3 regions of the Streptomyces yamdrokensis genome follow, and region 2 is predicted to be linked to each of the others. Evidence: riboswitches for the same ligand, from Rfam matches in the RefSeq annotation. Region 2 holds a riboswitch; each other region holds the start of a gene.

Region 1 (2,193 bases), 1.4 Mb from region 2:
CCGGCGCCCGGAGTGCGGCCGCTCCTGGACGACCTGGGGTCCACGGGGCTCGCGGTGTGCGCACAGGGCGCGCAGGTGTACGACGCCGGCACGGACCGGCTGCTGTGGTCGGTCACCCTGGACCGGGAACTGGCGGAGACCGCGCTCGGCAAGATCGAGGCCGAGGTCGGGGAGCTGTACGCCGCGGTCGACCAGAACGGGGTGGACGGGCTCACCCTGATCGAGTCGGGCTATCTGATGCCGCACCCGACGCTGCCCGCCGTGCGGGTCGAACGGCGGGACGATCTGTGGGCCCGGCCGATCAGCAAGGTGCTGCTGCGCCATCCCGACCTGACCGACGACGAGCTGGCGGCGACGGCCCGTGCGGCGGTCGGCTCGCTGGCCACGGTCACGATGTCGGGTCCGGGCACCGTGGAACTCCAGCCGTGCGGTGTCACCAAGGCGACGGGTCTCGCGCTGGCCGCCGAGCACCTGGGGCTGGATCCGGAGCGGGCCGTCGCCTTCGGTGACATGCCCAACGACATCCCGATGTTCGACTGGGCGGCCCACGGAGTCGCCATGGCCAACGCGCACCCCGAGCTCAAGGCGGTGGCCGACGAGGTCACCACGTCGAACGAGGACGACGGCGTGGCCGTCGTCCTCGAGCGGTTGTTCGGCGGAGCGGAGCCGCGCGTGCCCCAACACGTGCTGCCCCGCCCCAGGTCCGGGAGCGTGTCCCGGTAGGCCTCGGTGTCCGCCGGTGTGGCCGGTGCCGCCGCGTTCCGGTGTTCCGGCGTTCCGATGGGCCCGGACGTATCGGATGTCTCAGGTGTCTCAGTAGGCGCCGAAGACGTTGTCGATGGAGCCGTAGCGGTCCGCCGCGTAGTTGCAGGCCGCCGTGATGTTCGCGACCGGGTCGAACGGGTCGAAGGCCGTGCCGGGCACGTGGTACGCCTGGAAGGTCGGGTCGATGACCTGGAGCAGGCCCTTCGACGGGGTGCCGGCCATGGCGTTGGAGTCCCACAGGTTGATGGCCTGCGGGTTGCCGGACGACTCGCGCAGGATGTTGCGGTGGATGGAGTCGTAGCTGCCGGGGATGCCGTGCTGCGCCATGACGGACAGGGACTCGCGGATCCAGCCGTCGAGGTTGTCCGGGTACGCGGTCACGGTGCCGGCGGTGGCAGGGGTGGACGTCGCGGCAGCGGCGGGCGCGGCTGAGGCGGTGGTGGCACCGAACAGCGGGAGGGCGACCGCCGCGACACCGGCGACGGCGAAGGAGCGGACGAGGCGGGAGCGGCCGAAGCGGCGGGGCGGACCGGATGCGGTCATGTCTGTGTTCCTCTCCTACGCCTGCGAGGTGAGCTGTCGGGTTCGGGCGGGAGAGTGCCCGGCCGTGCCCGTGCGGGCATGGCTTCACCCCGAGCCGTTCCGGCTGCGAACCGGTCCGGCGGCTTGCCTGGGTCCCCCGCTCCTGCCGTGCGTGAGTGAGTTCGTCGATGGGTGGCGCGGGCGGCGGCAGGATTCGGCGTCCGCCCGACAAGCCGGGAACGTATGCGAGTGCACTTGTCGGAAACAAGTGCGACCATCACGGATCGCACCGCTTGATCTTGTTGCGGGGGTTTTGGGGTACTTGATCCTTTGCGGGCGCCAAGGGTCAACTCGCGTTCGTGGCAAGGGGAAGCGCCGGTCGGCGCGAGGGGCGGACGTGCCGGGACGCGCGTGACTCACTTCACTGGCCGCACCGCGTGGACGCATTTGCCACCAAGGGGAATCCGCTTGGCAATTACGGCAAATCGGACTCCGGGGTGGGCGGGGCGACCCGCGTGCGGGACCGTACGTCGGGCCGTACGCCGGGCCGCGTGTCGTGCCGGGTGTCGGGTCGCATGCCGGGCCGGGTGCGGGGTTGCGCCTCGAGAGTGGGTCGCTGCATCCGAAAGGTGGCGAATATCCTTTGTTACCAACTGGTCAGAAACGATCCGATGGTGATCCGATACCGGAGGGCGCCGTGAGCCTCGGTCCGCGCGTGTGCGGGTGAGGCCGGGGAATGTGGGTGCTGACGGTGATCGAAACATGACCGGATACGCTGACTCGAGTGATGTCAGCGACCTATCGACAAACTGTGCAAGACGTCTAAGCGCCAGTGGACACCAGCAGACAGGAGACCCCTCGTGACCGTCGTCGGGCCGTTCGGGCTGAGCGTGCGGGACCAGGCTC
Region 2 (2,193 bases):
GACCGGGTGGCCGAGTGCGAGTCGGGCGGCTCCTGGAGCCAGAACTCCGGCAACGGCTACTACGGCGGCCTGCAGTTGACCCAGGAGGACTGGGAGGCCTACGGCGGCCTCGACTACGCGGCCAGCGCCGACCAGGCCAGCCGCGGCCAGCAGATAGCCGTGGCCGAGAAGATCCTCGCCGACCAGGGCGTCGGTGTGTGGAGAGCCTGCGGGCTGCTGGGGGGCCTGGAGCAGGACTCGTCCGTGCTCGACGTCGACACCGGCGCGGAGGGCGACTCGTCGGGCGGGACCGGCTCCGAAAGGTCCGCCACTCCGTCGCCGTCCCAGTCCGCCGGCTCCTCGTCGGACGCGAAGGACGCGAAGGACGCCGAGGGCGACGAGGGCGACGAAGACGCCGCGGACGGCCGGAAGAAGGAAGGAGGGGCGGACGCCTTTCCCTCCCCCTCCGCGTCTTCCTCCGCCAAGGGTGACGACTCGGACAAGTCGGGGCAGAAGGCCGACGCTTCGGAATCGGCCGACGGCGAGGACTCCGGCGGCGGCCGTCACCGCGGCGCCAGCGCCGAGGAAGAGGCGCGTGCGGACCGTGACGCCGGATCCTCCGGCCGGCACGCCTCGCGCGGCGGTCTCGGCTTCACGCGCGGCCTCGACGGCTCCTCCCCGTCGAGCGACTCCGGCGCGGCCTCCGCGGGCGGCTCCTCGGTCGCCTCCGACTCCCTTGCGCTCGGCGGCGGATGGCTCGCCCAGTACGGCGGGGACGACGAAGCCGCGGGCGCGAACGCCCCGAATCTCACCCTTTTCGGCTAGGAACTCGCATCTGGTTTCGAATCGGGTAAATGCCGACATTCCCGCAGCGGCGGCCGGCCGCTCGGGCGTCGGCCGTGCGCCGGCCGGGTGATGACGGTGCGTCGATTGGGCGACAGGCGGGCCGGCGTGCGAAAAAGCGCGTCGGCGGCGGAAGTTGAGAGTCACGTTTCGCAACGAATGTCCGTTTTAAAGGTGATGAGAGATAGGTCTCAGAAGCCCTGATCGTCTTTGATAATCCGCCGGGGGCGTGCCTACGGTCGTGATCGCTCGCCATCGCGGGCCCCGGCTGCCGCCACGCCGAATCCTGCCAGTGGCAGCACGGGAACAGTCGTCGCGTCATGCGCCGTAGGCAGGAGCGGGGGACCCAAGGTAGGCGCCGGATCCGGTGAAGTACGCCGGATGCGGCTCGGGGTGAAGCCGCGTCCCGCAAGGGAACGCGGCCGGGCAACTCAACCGGCCCGAACCCGACAGCTCACCTCGTAGGCGTCGGTGAGGGGATCCATCCATGCTGTTTTCCAGCAAGGGCAAGCACCGTCGTCCGTCCAAGGCCACCCGTGCCATCGCCGTCGCCGGCATCACCGGTGCCGCCGTCGCCGCCCCGCTGATGGCGGCCGGCAGCGCCTCGGCCGCCACTCCCGCCGAGTGGGACACCGTCGCCCAGTGCGAGTCCGGCGGCAACTGGTCGATCAACACCGGCAACGGCTACTACGGCGGCCTGCAGTTCTCCGCCTCCACCTGGGCCGGCTACGGCGGCACGCAGTACGCCGCCACCGCCGACCAGGCCAGCAAGGCCCAGCAGATCGAGATCGCCGAGAAGGTCCTCGCGGGCCAGGGCAAGGGTGCCTGGCCGGTCTGCGGCAAGGGCCTGTCCAACGCCGCCTACACCGGTGGCGGTTCCGCCGAGGGCTCGGGCAACCAGGGCTCCGGCAGCCAGGACGGCGGCTCCTCGCAGAGCTCCCAGCAGCAGTCCCCGGAGCAGGAGCCCCAGGAGCAGAGCACCGAGGCCGCTCCCGAGCGTTCCGCCGAGCAGAAGGCCTCCCGCTCCGACGAGCGTCCGGCCGCCGGGAAGACCGTCACCACCCCGACCGGTGAGAAGGTCGAGAAGGGCGACGGCGAGTACAAGGTCGTCAAGGGCGACACCCTCAGCTCGATCGCCTCGGAGCACGAGGTCAAGGGCGGCTGGGGCAAGCTGTTCAAGCTGAACGACGACATCGTCGAGGACGCCGACCTCATCTACCCGGGCCAGCAGCTGCACCTGAAGTAGGACGCCGGCCGCGGGTCCGGGCCCCCGTCCCCGCGAAGGTCCGCCCCGCCCCGGCGCGTCTCCCCCGTACGCGCCGGGGCGGGGCTTTTCCGTGGCCGGCCCCGGCCCCCCGTCCCCGGATTTCC
Region 3 (2,193 bases), 510 kb from region 2:
CTGGCAAAGCGGTGCCCGCCCTCGAAGACGGCGTTCAGCGTGGGCGCGGTGGTCGTCGCGGCCGACGGCACCGAACTGGCGCGGGGCCACTCCCGCGAGGGCGGTGATCCGGTGGTGCACGCCGAGGAGGCCGCCCTCGCCGGGATCGACCCCGCGGACCCGCGGCTCGCGACCGCCACCGTGTACTCCAGCCTGGAACCCTGCGCCCGGCGCGCCTCCCGGCCGGTGCCCTGCGCCCGGCTGGTCCTGGACGCGGGAGTACGGCGGGTGGTCACCGCGTGGCGGGAGCCGGACACCTTCGTGGAGGACGCCGACGGCAGCGGGGTACTGGCCGCGGAGGGCGCCCTGGTCGTCGTCCTGCCGGAGCACAAGGAGGCCGCCGAGGCGCCGAACGGCCATCTGCTCGGCCGGTGAGGCAGGGGCGGCGGCAACGTGTGTGCGAAGTGCCCCGCGGATGCCGTATGCTGGTGAACACAACGACGCGGGGTGGAGCAGCTCGGTAGCTCGCTGGGCTCATAACCCAGAGGTCGCAGGTTCAAATCCTGTCCCCGCTACTGAAGGCCGAGGGCCGGAATCCGAGAGGATTCCGGCCCTCGGCCTTTTGCGTCCGTCCCGTTTCGGGAGAGCGTCCCGGGGTACTTCCGCGAAGATGTGACGCCAGGTGATCGAGCCGCCTCGCTGCGCATAACAATTGACGCACCGTCAACTCGAGTGTGACGAGGACGGTGAAGTCAACTCGCCCGGTTTCGACCGGTCGTGGCGCTTAAGTCCGTGCGGAAGTCGTTAACGATCAAGAGGAACGGCTTGGAATACGACCCTCGCGTCTATTAACGTTCGATAACGCAGCGCGGTCGTCCCAGCCGTCACACGAGTCGGCTCCGTGCGCACGCGCCGAATCCCGCAAGGGAACCGGGGAACCAACATCTTGGGGTGAATCGCGCGGATGCCCCCGTGGAGACACGGACGGTATACGCGCGTAGGAGACCTTCCTGCTCCGAACCCGTCAGCTAACCCGGTAGGCGAGAAGGAAGGAAAGGAGTGCGCCCCACGTGGCGTCCAACCGGCCTGCCCCCGAGGCCCCCTTCATGCCGAGCCGACGCGACAGCGACACCTTCGGCTACGGCGGCATCCGCACCGACGAGGGCCCCTTCGAGGAGTGGAACCCCACCGAGGATTCCATTCGTCCCGTGCGCGGCCGGCATCGTGTCGGCAAGCAGCGCGGCGGAGGCCTCGCCCGTAGCTCCACCGTCCTGGGCGTCGGTGTCATAGCCGCTGTCGCCGGTGGCGGCATGGCCAGCGCCCAGACCGGCAAGCCGCCGGTCTCCATCTCCGTACCGGACCTTCCCTCTGTTGGTTCCCTCATCTCCGACGAGGAAACCCCCCAGGGCTCCGCCACCCCGCTCAGCAGCATCGGCGCGGTCGCCGACGAGGCCGAGCAGGGCAGCGCTTCCGACGCCGGCGAGGTGCTGCGCGCCCGGATCATGGCGCAGGTCGAGCAGCAGCAGAGCCAGGCCGAGGACAGGGCCGCCGCCGAAGCCGCCGCGAAGGCGGAGAAGGAGGCCAAGGAGCAGGCCGCCGCCGCGAAGAAGGAGGCCGAGGAGAAGGCCGCCGCGGCGAAGAAGAAGGCGGAGGAGGAGGCCGCGAAGAAGGCCGAGGCCGAGCGTCTCGCCGAACTGGCCACGCAGTACGCGCTGCCCACCTCCTCGTACACCATCTCCTCGACCTTCGGTCAGGCCGGCGCCTACTGGTCCTCCGGCCAGCACACGGGCCTGGACTTCGCCGCCCCCACGGGCACGCTGATCAAGGCGGTCCACACCGGCACGATCACCTCCGCCGGCTGGGACGGCTCGTACGGTTACAAGACCGTGCTGACCCTCGACGACGGCACCGAGATCTGGTACGCCCACCAGTCCTCCATCAGCGTCAGCGTCGGCCAGCAGGTCAACACCGGCGATGTGATCGGCCGCGTCGGCTCCACCGGCAACTCCACCGGCGCCCACCTCCACCTGGAGGTGCACCCGGCCGGCTCCGCCTCGGGCATCGACCCGATGGCCTGGATGCAGTCGAAGGGCCTCGCCGTCTGAGACCCCGGCCCCGGCCGGTCTTCGCGTCCCGCGCCCCACGCAGCCGCAGCCCCGGCAGCCCTGACGACGCCCCCCGACGTCAGGACTGCCGGTTCGGCGTTTTCAGGGG

Evidence for each region. Region 2 has a riboswitch for cyclic di-AMP ahead of ACWZEH_RS13695 (transglycosylase family protein). Riboswitches for the same ligand answer to the same signal wherever they lie in the genome.
Region 1: another riboswitch for cyclic di-AMP. It lies ahead of ACWZEH_RS20375 (transglycosylase SLT domain-containing protein); the one in region 2 lies ahead of ACWZEH_RS13695 (transglycosylase family protein).
Region 3: another riboswitch for cyclic di-AMP. It lies ahead of ACWZEH_RS16160 (M23 family metallopeptidase); the one in region 2 lies ahead of ACWZEH_RS13695 (transglycosylase family protein).

Annotation. Positions count from the first base shown of each region.
Region 1 covers NZ_CM132679.1:4,554,858-4,557,050, forward strand. The annotation lists gene ACWZEH_RS20370 (HAD family hydrolase) at 1-723, shown strand, start outside; gene ACWZEH_RS20375 (transglycosylase SLT domain-containing protein) at 814-1,308, opposite strand; cyclic di-AMP (ydaO/yuaA leader) riboswitch at 1,312-1,476, opposite strand; gene ACWZEH_RS20380 (polyprenyl synthetase family protein) at 2,148-2,193, shown strand, end outside.
Region 2 covers NZ_CM132679.1:3,165,178-3,167,370, reverse strand. The annotation lists gene ACWZEH_RS13700 (transglycosylase family protein) at 1-804, shown strand, start outside; cyclic di-AMP (ydaO/yuaA leader) riboswitch at 1,136-1,305, shown strand; gene ACWZEH_RS13695 (transglycosylase family protein) at 1,310-2,068, shown strand.
Region 3 covers NZ_CM132679.1:3,670,994-3,673,186, reverse strand. The annotation lists gene ACWZEH_RS16170 (dihydrofolate reductase family protein) at 1-414, shown strand, start outside; tRNA gene ACWZEH_RS16165 (tRNA-Met) at 481-554, shown strand; cyclic di-AMP (ydaO/yuaA leader) riboswitch at 880-1,037, shown strand; gene ACWZEH_RS16160 (M23 family metallopeptidase) at 1,050-2,084, shown strand; gene ACWZEH_RS16155 (PrsW family intramembrane metalloprotease) at 2,187-2,193, opposite strand, start outside.